4 regions of the Rhodococcus sp. no. 34 genome follow, and region 1 is predicted to be linked to each of the others. Evidence: riboswitches for the same ligand, from Rfam matches in the RefSeq annotation. Region 1 holds a riboswitch; each other region holds the start of a gene.

Region 1 (3,205 bases):
CTACGTGCAGAGAATGCGAAGCGAGTGAAGACATGTGAGACCTCCGAAAATCAGAAAAGTATGGGATGAGCGAGACGAATCGTCAGCTCGAACACATTCCTGAAGAGGTGCGGCACAGATCGACATGGCGACGGCACCACTGACCGAGAGTGACGCTCACTCTCGAAGGGGTGGCGGGAAAATCCGCTGGTGCCATGGCTGCCATGCTAGTTGTCCGTTCGAGTTTTCGGGGACCGAGCTCAGCTCAGACGCACTCGGCTGCGCCGGCATTGTCGTCTGCGGCTCCGAGGAAGGGGCGGGTCTCGGGCACAGGGTTCCACGCACCTGCCGTCTTCGCGTACTTCCAATCACGCTGATTCGAAACCAGGATGTTCACGGCGTCGACCAACCGCGTCACGTCGTCCGAGCTGCTACCGAGGCCGAGGCTGGCGCGAACTGCACCGCCGGAGAGGCCGAGGCGCGCGAGAACCGGATGTGCGCAGAAGCGACCGTCGCGAACTCCGATGCCGTGCTCGGCGGAGAGGAATGCGGCGATCTCGCCCGCTTCGAATCCGTCGACGGTGAAGGTGACGATTCCGACGGCGTCGGGAGCGTCGTTCCACAGTCGCACGAGTGAGACGCCCTCGATGGCGGACAAGCCGTCAGTGAGCTGGGCGGTGAGCGCCTTCTCATGCTCGGCGATCACGTCGAAGTCCAGGGCGTGCAGGGTTTCGCAGGCGGTCGCGATGGCTGCCGCACCGAGCACGTTGGGGGAACCCGCCTCGTGGCGTGCGGGCGCGCAAGCCCACTCGGTGGATTCGACGGTCACCTCACGCACGGCGCCGCCGCCGGCGAGGTACGGCTGAGCTTCGTCGAGCCAGTCACGGCGGCCGACGAGAACGCCGGCGCCGAAGGGCGCGTACAGCTTGTGGCCCGAGAACGCTACGTAGTCGACGCCGCATTCCTGCAGGTCGATGCGACGGTGGGGAGCCAACTGAGCAGCGTCGACGAGGCTACGTGCGCCGCAACGGTGAGCGATGTCAGCCAAACGTGCAATCGGCAGGATCTCACCGGTCACGTTGGAGGCCCCGGTGATTGCGAGCAGCGCGGCAGGCTTGGTGCACAGTTCACCGATCAGACGCTCGATCGTTTCTTCGATGGTGTCTGCGGCGGTGACGATACGAGCGTCGTTCCACGGCAACAGGTTTGCGTGATGCTCGACGTCGAGGACGACGGTGCTGCCGGGGACGCACTGCGCAAGCAGGTTCAGCGAATCGGTGGTGTTCCGGGTGAAGACGACAACCTGATCGTCGGCACAGTTCACGAAACGAGCAACGGATTCACGAGCGTTCTCGTAGGTGAGCGTGGAGATCCGGGACGCGTAGCCGGCACCGCGGTGGACGCTGGCGTACGTGGGCAACAATTCGGCGATACGGTCGGTGACCTGGGCCAATGCCGGCGCGCTGGCCGCGTAGTCGAAGTTGGCGTAGGAGCATTCGCCGCCCTGAACCAATGGAACCTGCAGGTCGGCACCCGAAACCTTGGCAATCGCGGTGGTGCAGCAGGTGTCGGCACTCAATACAGCAGTCATCGAAGACAATCCTCACGTTCAAGGACTCGTTCGTCGGGAGATGGCCCCGGAAGAGTCCGCGCTTGCCGCATTCGTTTTCGAACGCAGCCGGGTCGTCACCCGGAGCACCCCACCGCGGAGGAGGGTTGCCGACCAGCAAGCCGGGGCTGAACACTGGTACTCGTGACCTGGCAACGAGGATGGCAGGAACCTCCCGCGCTTGTCAAGACGAAGCTGCGAAGACCGTCGTCACGGCGCGATCGTCCGGCAGGCGAGGTGGAGCGCAAGCCTGGTTTCCGGATCGGCCAGATCGACCGAGAGAAGGCGCTGAATTCTATCGATCCGACTCGATACGGTGTTGCGGTGCAAGCCCATTCGGGTTGCGGTGTGAGCCAGAGACGATTCTTCGTCGAGGTACGTCGACAGAGTCTCGAGCAACTCTCCATTGGAATCGCGTAGCGGTGCGAGCAATGCCGCGGCCGCAGGCTGGAAGGTGTCGGTTCGCGTCCACGCCAGCAGCAACTGCGCCAGCCCGAGGCGGTCCACGTGCAGGAATCGACCTGTTTGAGATCGGGAACCGGCGAGCCGAGCGGCATCCCCGGCCTCCGACAGGGACGAACCGATTCCAGCCGGACCGTCGTGTGCGCGTCCCACACCTACCCAGGTCTCCATCGTGGGTTCCAACCTGGCCTGAGCTGCACGGATGCACTCGGCGATCCTGGTGATCGCCTCCGGTCGCGGCTCGCCTGGCAGAGTCGTCCACGCCGCCCAGCCGTCAGCCTGTTCCACGACATTGGCGTCGATTCCCTCGGCGGCGAGAGCATCTGCAACCTCGCTGCGTCTTGCCACCAGGTCGACCTCACCGACCGCCAGGACTTTGATGCCGATGTGCCATCCGTCCAGCATCCAACCCGCGTCGAGTGCGCGCCGGAGCAGTCCGGGTGTGGCGTCTGCTGACGTGTCGATCAGTTCACCGAGCAACGCGCTACGCCGGCGCGCTTCACGCTCGTCGACCATGCGCGCAACGGCCAGTCGGTGCCCGGCAGCCAACGAGGCCACGTCGAGAACCACTGAGAGAGAAGCCTCTTCGACGCTTTGACGCACCGGGAGCAGCACCGCCAGCCAGGGCTCTCGGGCTGCGCCGGACATCACCGGGCACGCAATCAGGACCCCGCCGGAGTCCAATTCGACCGTGGTGGGCGCCCCGCGACCCGACAACATACCGGCAGCTGCTCGATCAGCGTCTGACAACAGGTCGGCGCCGGTCATCGGACGTCCGGACGTGTCCAGGAGAAAGAATGAACGCTGAAAGGTGTTCAGTAGCACCGACAGAAGATTCTCGACGCTTCCTCCGGCTCGTTGGCCCGCGTGTGTCGCCCGCAGTACTGCGTCGGCCATCACCGCCCGCGAATTCGAGAGAAGATCACGAAGATCCACGCTGAACTGCCACGGGTCGGATACTCCGAGCACCACCAGTCCGAGCCGATCGGCAAGCAACGAGAGATTCGCATCCTCCGCCGCAGCGCTGTGCACAGCGACCACCTGGCAGCCGGTCGCCGCTGTGCGCCGAAGGAGAGCGTCGAATCTCCACTCCCCGATGTCGATTCGATCGAGAATCACCAGAACTGATCCTGAACTCGCCGCACCCGACACGGC
Region 2 (3,205 bases), on a different contig from region 1:
CCGCGGGAGTTCGCTTCGTGTTCGTCGGGCGTGCCCCGATCAGTCACTGTTGGTCGGTTGACTAGTCTCGACGATCAGTAGGTGCCGCACCGGCGCCTAAGCGTCGGCAAGCGGAAGCGAGAGACCGATGAGCGTTCGGAATGCCGAGTACCCGCGTCCGAAGCATTTCCTGGTGCACCTCAGTGACACGCATCTGGTGGCTCAGGGGGAGTTGTACGACGCCGTGGATGCGTCGACGAGATTGCGGGAAGTGCTCAGCGGGATCGTGGCCTCGGGCGCACGCCCGGATGCACTGATATTCACCGGCGACCTGACCGACCAGGGACACCCCGACGCATACGCGGAATTGAAAGCCATCGTGGAACCCGTGGCGGCCGAGATCGATGCGCAGGTCATCTGGGCGATGGGCAACCACGACGACCGCTCTACTTTCAGATCTCTGCTGTTGGGCGAGGACGCCACCGATCATCCCGTCGACAACGTCTACGACCTTGACGGACTGCGGGTGATCACCCTGGATTCGTCGGTTCCCGGTCATCACTACGGTGAGATCTCGGATCGTCAATTGGATTGGCTACGCGCAGAATTGGCGGTGCCCGCGCCCGACGGAACAATTCTGGCGCTGCATCATCCGCCGGTTCCGTGCATTCAGGATCTCGCGGTTCTGGTGGAGTTGCGCGATCAGTCCCGGTTGGCAGACGTCTTGCGTGGCAGCGACGTCCGGGCGATTCTTGCTGGGCATCTGCACTATTCGACGACGGCGACGTTCGCCGGCATTCCGGTTTCCGTGGCGTCGTCGACGTGTTACACCCAGGACTTGAACGTGGAAGTCGGTGGGCAGCGTGGTCGCGACGGGGCTCAGGGGTGCAACCTGGTGCACGTGTACGACGAGACAATTGTTCATTCGGTCGTTCCACTCGGCGCGCACGTGACGGTCGGTGAGCCTGTCGACGCGGCCGAGGGAGCCCGGAGGCTCAGCGCTGCCGGTATTCGAATCCTCGAGAGCGAAAAGGCGGCACGCTCGATCATCTGAGGTGGCAGGCGGTTTCCGGCACTCCGGCGCAGTTCTGGGCGATTGCCGGGCTGTCGCGTACTCACTACCGTCGAGGTAGGTGCAGAGCTCCAGCAACAAGGACCGGCTAGCTGGACGGCAACCCTTCATGCCGATGGGGTGCCCCGGAATCACACCTGGCGATACGCGTGGTGCGTGTCGCAAGCGGCAGTCGCCACGAGAACCGTCAGTCGGGTGCTGACGGTTTCTGCGGTCGGCACTGTGCGCTCCCGAGTAGTTCTCGAACAGGAGTATGCGCCGATGACCTCCACCCCCTCCTCTCATCTTGCTCCGTTGCATCTCGCCGTAGCGCTGGACGGTGCCGGTTGGCACCCTGCAGCCTGGCGAGAGCCACACTCGCGCCCGAGTGAGCTGTTCAGCGCGTCGTATTGGACTGACGTGGTGACGACCGCCGAGCGTGGTCTGCTCGATTTCGTCACCATCGAGGACAGTCTCTCGGTGCCGGCCAACCCACTCGAGCCCGTCGACGACGCGGTTGATCGGGTGCGCGCTCGGCTCGACGCGCATCTCGTGGCCGCCCGACTGGCACCGATCACGAGCAACATCGGCTTGATCCCGACCATCACCACCATTCACACCGAGCCGTTTCACGTGTCCAAAGCCGTTGCCACGCTGGATTACACCTCACGCGGTCGCGCCGGATGGCAGGTGAAGGTTTCGGCGTCGGAATCCGAGGCAGCACAGTTCGGGCGTCGCGACATCCCAGCGCTCACCGATGCCGACCGTCAGTCGATCGTTTCAGGCGTCCTCCCGGACTTCGTGCGCGACCTGTTCGACGAAGCTGCGGAGGCGGCTGACGTAATCCGGCGACTCTGGGACAGTTGGGAGGACGACGCCGAGATCCGTGATGTCGAACAGCGTCGATTCATCGACCGGGACAAGTTGCACTACATCGACTTCGAGGGAAAGTACCTCTCGGTCCGTGGACCGTCGGTGACCCCGCGCCCGCCGCAGGGGCATCCCGTCGTTACCGCGTTGGCACATCAGCGGGTCGCGTACGAACTGGCGGCGCGGACGGCCGATCTGGTGTTCGTGACGCCGTTCGACGAGGAGCAGGTCACGGCAATCCTGGGTGAAGTGCGAGCAGCCGAAGAACACGTGCAGCGCACCGGCGAACCTCTTCGGGTCTTCACCGACATCGTCGTCTTCTTCGATACGCCGGAAGAAACCGGAAAGGAACGGCTCGCTCGCCTCGACGCGCAGGCCGGCGCCGAATACCGTTCGGACGCGCTGACCTTCACCGGCACCGCGGCTGAGTTGGCAGATCTTCTGCTCCGGTGGCAGCAGTTGGGAATCGACGGCTTCCGGTTGCGGCCGGGCGTTGTCGTGGACGACCTCGACGCCATCGCAGGTGAGCTGGTGCCTGAATTGCAGCGACGCAACGTATTCCGCACCGAATATCCGCAGGCGAATCTTCGCGGACTCCTTGGTCTACCCATCGACGTTCCCAACCGCTACGCCGCCGGTACTCCGGCCGCCTGACAGACGAGGAATAGATTCTCATGAGTTCTCAGAAGCGTAAGCAGGTCATCCTGGGTGCCTACCTCGGCGGCGTCAACCATCACACTGCGTGGTGGGATCCGCAGGCGGGCAGCCAGATAGAGTTCGATTCTTTCGAGCACACCGCTCGAACCGCCGAGCGTGGGAAGTTCGACTTCTTCTTCCTCGCCGAAGGCCTCGCCCTTCGTGAGCGTGCGGGACAGATTTTCGACCAAGACATCATCGGTAGGCCGGACACCTTCACGGTCCTTGCATCGTTGGCGGCGGTAACCGAACACCTCGGATTGGCCGGCACTATCAATGCCACGTTCAACGAGCCGTACGAACTGGCCCGCCAATTCGCGACGCTCGATCAGTTGTCCGGAGGGCGTGCCGCCTGGAACGTCGTCACCTCGTTCGACGCATTCACCGGCCAGAACTTTCGCCGCGGCGGATACCTCGACCGCGCGCAACGATACGAGCGTGCGGAGGAGACCGTAGCGCTGGTGCGTGAACTGTGGGATTCGTGGCGAAGCGACGACATCGTGGCAGACAAGGCATCAGGGCGCTTTCTCGCGCGACCGGATGCCGGTGAATTCGTCTTTCATGGATCGCATTTCGACGTGAACGGCCGATTCACAGTGCCGCGTAGCC
Region 3 (3,205 bases), on a different contig from region 1:
GGCCTGCGAGAGCTCGATGGTGGGGATGGAGAGTCCACGGTCGAGGATCAATTCCTGTGCGGTGGATACCAGTTCGCCGCGTTGGCCGTTGTCCGTGGCTGCAAGCTGGTCTGTGAGTACCTTGTCGAGCTCCGGATCTGCGCCGCGACGGTTCAGGTTGCGGCCTTCGGTGCTGAACGATGCCCGCAAGATGTCGGCGTCCGCGCGAGTGCTGTTGTAATACAGCGAATCGTAATCACCCGATACTCCCTTCTCGGTCCATTCACCGTTCGAGACCAGGTTGAGCTGCAGGTCGACGCCGACCTTCTTGAGCTGCTGCTGCACGAGCTCGAGGATGGCCTGGTTACCCGAGAACACCGGACTGAAGGTGACGCTGAAAGTGAGCTTCTGCCCGTCCTTCTCGCGGATACCGTCGCTGCCGGTCTTCCAACCAGCCGCGTCGAGGAGTTTCGCCGACTTGTCGGCGTCGTACGTCACGACACTGGATTCGTCGCTGTAGAGCGGAGTGGTGTGAGCCAGCGGGCTCGTGGCCGGGAAGAACGACGGATCCAGAACGGTGTCGACGAGTTCTTGGCGGTTGATCGCGGGAATGATGGCCTGACGAACAGCCTGATCAGCGAGAACGCCGCGACTGACGTTGGGCTGGAAGAAGAAGCTCACACCCGGGTTCGGCCTTGTGAGGATTCGTCCACCCGCGCCTTCGATTTGCGGCGCATCCTGCGGAAGCGCATCGCTGACCGCATCGAGCTGGCCGGAGGCCACGCTGCCGGCCCGCACACCGGATTCGGGAACCACCGTGAAGTCGACGCCATCGAGGTACGCCTCGCCCTGATGCGCGACCGCATCCGAGGCCCAGTTGTATCCCGCACGCTTGGCGATCTTGACGCTCTTGTCCTGCTGCCAGTCGGTGTACACGAACGGTCCGGAGGCGATCACCGCTGCACCGGGGCAGCGCTGCTCGGATGCCAGCGCGGTGGTGGAATCGGCGAGGATTCCGAGCTGTGGCGTCGAAGTTGCTTGCAGGAACTGAACATTGGGTCCGGAGAAATTGATCTTCGCCGTGTGAGCATCTACGACGTCGGTACCGGTGTACGAGGACAGGTAACTCTTCGCCAACGACGCGTTCGGTCCCAGGTTCTTGACCGAGTCGAAGGTCTTCTTCACCGAATCCGCCGTCACCGGTGTGCCGTCACTGAAGGTGGCGTCGTCGCGAAGGACGAACGTGAAGCTAGCGGCGTCGGGGCTGATCTCCCAGCTCTTGGCGAGCCACGGGGTGATCTCTCCGGTGTCGGGATTTTGATCGGTAAGCGAATCCACCACTGTCCGAGTGACATACACGGTCTGGTTACTGCCGGCCTGGGCCGGATCGGCGCACGTCGGCGCCTGCGACAGACCGTAGCGAAGGGTTCCGCCGGACTGGGCGGGGCCTGCGTCGGCAGCACTGTCACTCCCGCTGCTGCAGCCGGCGAGGACGGTGCCGAGAACCGAGACAGCACCGATACCGGCGATTACGGTCGCGCGTTTGCGGGCACCGAATGAGGGCGAAGACACCAAGAACTCCTAACGAGGCATGCCGAAGAGCGCACCCGTCGCCTGAGACGAAAGAGGCGATCGAGCACGAATCACTTGTGTGAGAAGAGAAAACAGACTTGTCGACGACTCGCCTGAGTGTGAATGACTGACCGAGAGGTCAGTTGGTACAGAAAGATCCCGCGGTGCGGCACAGGTCTACGTGACGACGCGACCAGGCGGTATCGAAACCGCCTTCGACTGCCTTCATTTCGTGTTCCTCCATCGGTCCTGGCGGTAGCACCCGCACCCGATCACTCGGGGGGTTGCTGCGACTTCAATGAGCCAGGTCTCTCGGTCGCTCTGGATGGTCGTTCGCAAGTGTACGAGGTCAAACCCGGGTGTTGTCAACCCGGTCGGTAGGAATTGCTGCTCGGGTCACATTTTCGAGGACCCGAAGCTGCTTTTCGAACGGGTGGATGCCCACCTCTTCGGGCGAGAGTGACGCGTCGTAAAGCGGTGTGTATCCACTGGACAGATACAGCGCGACGGCCTCCGGCTGCCGAGGACCCGTCGTGAGAAACACCCGGTTGTATCCACGAAGTTCGATCTCTCGTTCCAACTCGCGAACGACGGCCTTGCCGAGGCCGCGCTTCCGATAGTCGACCGATGTCCAGATTCTCTTCAGTTCGGCAGTGGTGGAATCGAATTGACGAAACGCACCACCGGCGATCGGCAGACCGTCGTGGGTGAGCACCAGAAGCGCACCCTGCGGGTAGGCAAATTCTTCTGCCGGATACGTCGTGAGATCCTCGAGCATCGCTTCGCGAGTCCCGCCGTAACGCGAACTGTATTCGAGTGCCAACTCTGCGATCAGTGGAGCTGCCAGGGGATCGTCCTGCGATACCGAATAGACCTCTACCGCTCCGATACCCTCGAGCTGCCGAGTTCCGAGCTCCAGTGCCACAACACTTTCCTCCATGAATCTGGTCAACGCTCCCCCAGCCTGAAAACTTCCGGAGCGATGGTGGTTCCGTCGACGAGGTCCGCCACAAGTTCACCCAAGGCCGGACCGAACTTGAACCCATGCCCCGAGAACCCCGCCGCCACTGTGACGGCGCCGACTCGGTCGATGACGAAGTTACTGTCCGGCGTGCTCGTGTACAGGCACGTGATCGACTCGACACGGGTGGAATCGACGCCGGGCAACCACGACTCGGCGTACTGGGCCAATCGCCGCTCTCCGTCGACGTCAGGGGTGTAGTCACGGGTCTGCGGAGTCACCACCGGCCCGGTCGCGTGTTCGCCGATCTTGATCCCGTCCTCGGAACCGAGCCCGTAGATCCCCGCGGTCTCCAATTCTGCGCCGGTGTGGTGAACGAAACTCGGCCACTCGACTCCGGGATCGAGCGGTGCGAAGTGTGCTGGTTGTTCCTGTGTCGTGCGCAGTGTCGGCAATACGATCTCGGAGCCGAGACCGCTGTCTGCGATCAGGTCCGCAGTCCACGCACCGGCCGCGATCACGACCTGACGAGCTGCGAGCGTTCCACTGTCCGTCACCACGTCCACGCCGTGGGACGCTCGCGCGAGTGCCAACACCCGAACATCGTGACGGACCTCGGCACCGGCAAACACCGCTCCCGCCTTCAGAGCGGTCACGGCGCGGTCCGCGTGCAACCGGCCTGCGTCGGGGTGA
Region 4 (3,205 bases), on a different contig from region 1:
GAACCGGTTGCGAGAACCAACGCGGAGCGAATGCTGTCCGGGTAGGTAACTGCCCATTCGAGTGTGCGCATGCCGCCCATGGATCCTCCGACTACCGAGGCCAACTGGTCGATCCCGAGGAGATCGACGAGCTTCTTCTCCGCCGCGATCTGATCCCGGATGGAGATCTCCGGGAACCTGCTGCCCCACGGCTTGCCGTCGTCGGCCGGCGAACTGGGACCGGTCGTGCCGCGACAACCACCGAGGACATTGGTTGCGATGACGCACCATTCGCCGGTGTCGATCGGTTCGCCGGGGCCGACCATCCCGTTCCACCAGCCGGGGGAGGGCTGATTCGCGGAGATCGGTCCGGTGACGTGTGAGTCTCCGGTCAGTGCGTGCTCGACGAGTACGACGTTGTCGCGGTTCGGGGAAAGCTCACCCCACCGCTGAACGGCGAGCGAAACCGATGGGAGCACCGCGCCGCTTTCGAGTTCCAGGGCACCGATGTCGACGAACCCCACCTGGCCGTCGGGTGGGGGCAGGAGGTCGATCCTGGGCTCCAATTCGTTCACGGTCACGAGTTTGCCACCGCTGCCAGGCCGACGGTGAGATCGGCGAGGATGTCGTCGATTCCTTCGATGCCGACCGCGAGGCGGACGAGCCCGGGTGTGACACCGGAGGCGAGCTGCTCTTCGGGGGTGAGCTGCGAGTGTGTCGTCGACGCGGGGTGGATGACGAGTGAGCGAACGTCACCGATGTTGGCGACGTGGCTGTGCAGCGTCAGGGCGTTGACGAACGTCTTGCCCGCATCGATACCGCCGGGCAGCTCGAAGGTGACGATGGCGCCGGTTCCCTTGGGCGTCAGCTGCTTTCCACGTTCGAACCATGGCGAGGAGGGAAGTCCCGCGTAGGAAACGGAGGCCACCTCGACGTGGCCGTCGAGGAATTCGGCGACCTTCTGTGCATTGGATACGTGGCGCTCGATGCGCAGGCTCAAGGTTTCGATACCCTGCGCGATGAGGAACGCGTTGAACGGCGCCACGGCGGAACCGAGATCGCGCAGCAGTTGGACGCGGGCCTTGAGTGCGAACGCCGGCGCGCCGAGGTCCGCGAAGGTGACGCCGTGGTAGCTGGGATCAGGCGTCGTGAAGTTCGTGTGGCGACCTTGCGTCCAGTCGAAAGTGCCACCGTCGACGATGACGCCGGCGATCGCGGTGCCGTGTCCACCAAGGTATTTGGTGGCGGAGTGAACGACGATGTCGGCGCCGTGTTCGAGTGGGCGAAGCAGGTACGGCGTCGCGACTGTGTTGTCCACGATCAACGGAAGACCGTTCTCGTGGGCCAGTGACGAGATACCGGGTAGGTCGAGGATGTGGTTCTTCGGATTGGCGATCGTTTCGCCGTAGAACGCCTTCGTATTCGGGCGAATGGCTTCGCGCCACTGCTCGAGATTGTCGGGATCCTCGACGAACGTGACTTCGATACCCAGCTTGCGAAGGGTGTAGTGCAGGAGGTTGTACGTGCCGCCGTACAGGTACGGGCTGGAGACGATGTGATCGCCGGCCTCGGCGATGTTGAGGATCGCGATGGTCTCGGCGGCCTGACCCGAGGAGAGGAGGAGTGCGGCGACTCCGCCTTCGAGGGCAGCGATGCGCTGCTCGACGGCGTCCTGTGTGGGATTCATGATCCGCGTGTAGATGTTGCCCGGCTCGGCGAGGCCGAACAGTGCAGCAGCGTGATCGGTGCTGTCGAAGACGTAGCTGGTGGTCTGGTAGATCGGCAGAGCGCGCGCATTTGTGGCGGTGTCCGCTGTTTGTCCGGCGTGCACCTGCTTGGTCTCGAACGACCAGTTCGCGGTCGGATCCGAAGTTGCTGCGGCGTCGGCTGTGTTGTCGGTCATGATCTGTTCACTCCAGTGGTCTGACGGATAGATGTCGGACGGGGGCGAATGATCGCCGCCCCGTGCTGGGGTCTATCTACAAGTGCGACACATACTGAAATACCTCCGTGGGGCTCGGCCCGGTCTGGGGTCCGTCCCTGTCGGACCCGCGCTTGTCACCCGAATTGCGGTGGAACTGCGCGAGCAGATCCACGTCGGGAAACCTGGTCATCACCCGGGGCACCCCACCGCGGTTGGAGGGTTGCCGTCCAGCGAGCCGGGGCTTGACGCTGGCACTCATGACCAAGTCGGATTCTACCGGGAAGTGAGCGCAGTCCTGACACGGGGCGAAATGTGAGCCGCAACCGCACGCGAGGCAGAGCGACGCAGCCCACTAGCAGGCAAAAGTTACTCGCGAGTAGAGACCGATGAGTGGACCTGCCGGTTGCGGCCTCACGGGTTAGCAGTACGCTTGTCTTGTTTGGGACTCATCTCCCGAGATCAGTCCACACCGTCTAGGTTTGATAATCGAACCGTTCGCGGACCCACTCACAAAGTGTGACCGCAACCGTGTAACCAGGGAAACTTCCTAGGAGGACGCGAAGCACCCATGTCCAAAATCAAGGTTGAGGGCACCGTCGTCGAACTCGACGGCGATGAGATGACGCGCATTATCTGGCAGTTCATCAAAGACAAGTTGATCCATCCGTATCTCGATGTGAACCTCGAGTACTACGACCTCGGTATCGAGTACCGCGACGAGACCGACGACCAGGTCACCATCGACGCAGCGCACGCGATCCAGAAGCACGGCGTCGGCGTCAAATGCGCCACGATCACGCCGGACGAGGCACGTGTCGAGGAATTCGGTCTCAAGAAGATGTGGCGTTCCCCGAACGGAACGATCCGCAACATTCTCGGCGGCACGATCTTCCGCGCACCGATCATCATCTCCAACGTTCCGCGACTCGTTCCGGGCTGGACCAAGCCGATCATCATCGGCCGTCACGCATTCGGCGACCAGTACCGCGCCACAGACTTCAAGGTCCCCGGCCCCGGCAAGGTGATGATCACCTACACGCCTGAGGACGGCAGCGCACCGATCGAGCACGAACTGGTCAACTTCCCCGAAGAGGGCGGCGTCGTCCAGGGGCAGTACAACTTCACCACGTCCATCCGTGACTTCGCTCGCGCGTCGCTCACCTACGGACTGCAGCAGAACTACCCGGTGTACCTGTCCACCAAGAACACCATTCTCAAGGCGTACGACGGTGCCTTCAAGGACATCTTCCAGCACGTCTACGAGACCGAGTTCAAGGCTGAGTTCGATGCTGCAGGTCTGAC

The links. Region 1 has a riboswitch for S-adenosylmethionine ahead of ACYP01_RS12210 (aminotransferase class V-fold PLP-dependent enzyme). Riboswitches for the same ligand answer to the same signal wherever they lie in the genome.
Region 2: it holds a riboswitch for S-adenosylmethionine, as region 1 does, so the genes downstream of both, ACYP01_RS05490 (LLM class flavin-dependent oxidoreductase) here and ACYP01_RS12210 (aminotransferase class V-fold PLP-dependent enzyme) in region 1, are expected to answer to the same signal.
Region 3: it holds a riboswitch for S-adenosylmethionine, as region 1 does, so the genes downstream of both, ACYP01_RS19780 (putative leader peptide) here and ACYP01_RS12210 (aminotransferase class V-fold PLP-dependent enzyme) in region 1, are expected to answer to the same signal.
Region 4: it holds a riboswitch for S-adenosylmethionine, as region 1 does, so the genes downstream of both, ACYP01_RS06730 (bifunctional o-acetylhomoserine/o-acetylserine sulfhydrylase) here and ACYP01_RS12210 (aminotransferase class V-fold PLP-dependent enzyme) in region 1, are expected to answer to the same signal.

What each region holds. Positions count from the first base shown of each region.
Region 1 is NZ_BAAILK010000026.1:660,303-663,507, forward strand. It holds gene ACYP01_RS12205 (LLM class oxidoreductase) at 1-34, opposite strand, end outside; gene ACYP01_RS12210 (aminotransferase class V-fold PLP-dependent enzyme) at 245-1,570, opposite strand; SAM riboswitch class IV at 1,624-1,738, opposite strand; gene ACYP01_RS12215 (PucR family transcriptional regulator) at 1,799-3,205, opposite strand, start outside.
Region 2 is NZ_BAAILK010000019.1:163,430-166,634, reverse strand. It holds gene ACYP01_RS05495 (phosphodiesterase) at 128-1,033, shown strand; SAM riboswitch class IV at 1,112-1,225, shown strand; gene ACYP01_RS05490 (LLM class flavin-dependent oxidoreductase) at 1,208-2,554, shown strand; gene ACYP01_RS05485 (NtaA/DmoA family FMN-dependent monooxygenase) at 2,575-3,205, shown strand, end outside.
Region 3 is NZ_BAAILK010000041.1:510,861-514,065, forward strand. It holds gene ACYP01_RS19775 (ABC transporter substrate-binding protein) at 1-1,551, opposite strand, end outside; gene ACYP01_RS19780 (putative leader peptide) at 1,691-1,795, opposite strand; SAM riboswitch class I at 1,789-1,883, opposite strand; gene ACYP01_RS19785 (GNAT family N-acetyltransferase) at 1,901-2,491, opposite strand; gene ACYP01_RS19790 (FAD-dependent oxidoreductase) at 2,500-3,205, opposite strand, start outside.
Region 4 is NZ_BAAILK010000023.1:161,710-164,914, forward strand. It holds gene metX (homoserine O-acetyltransferase MetX) at 1-560, opposite strand, end outside; gene ACYP01_RS06730 (bifunctional o-acetylhomoserine/o-acetylserine sulfhydrylase) at 557-1,882, opposite strand; SAM riboswitch class IV at 2,026-2,166, opposite strand; gene ACYP01_RS06735 (NADP-dependent isocitrate dehydrogenase) at 2,472-3,205, shown strand, end outside.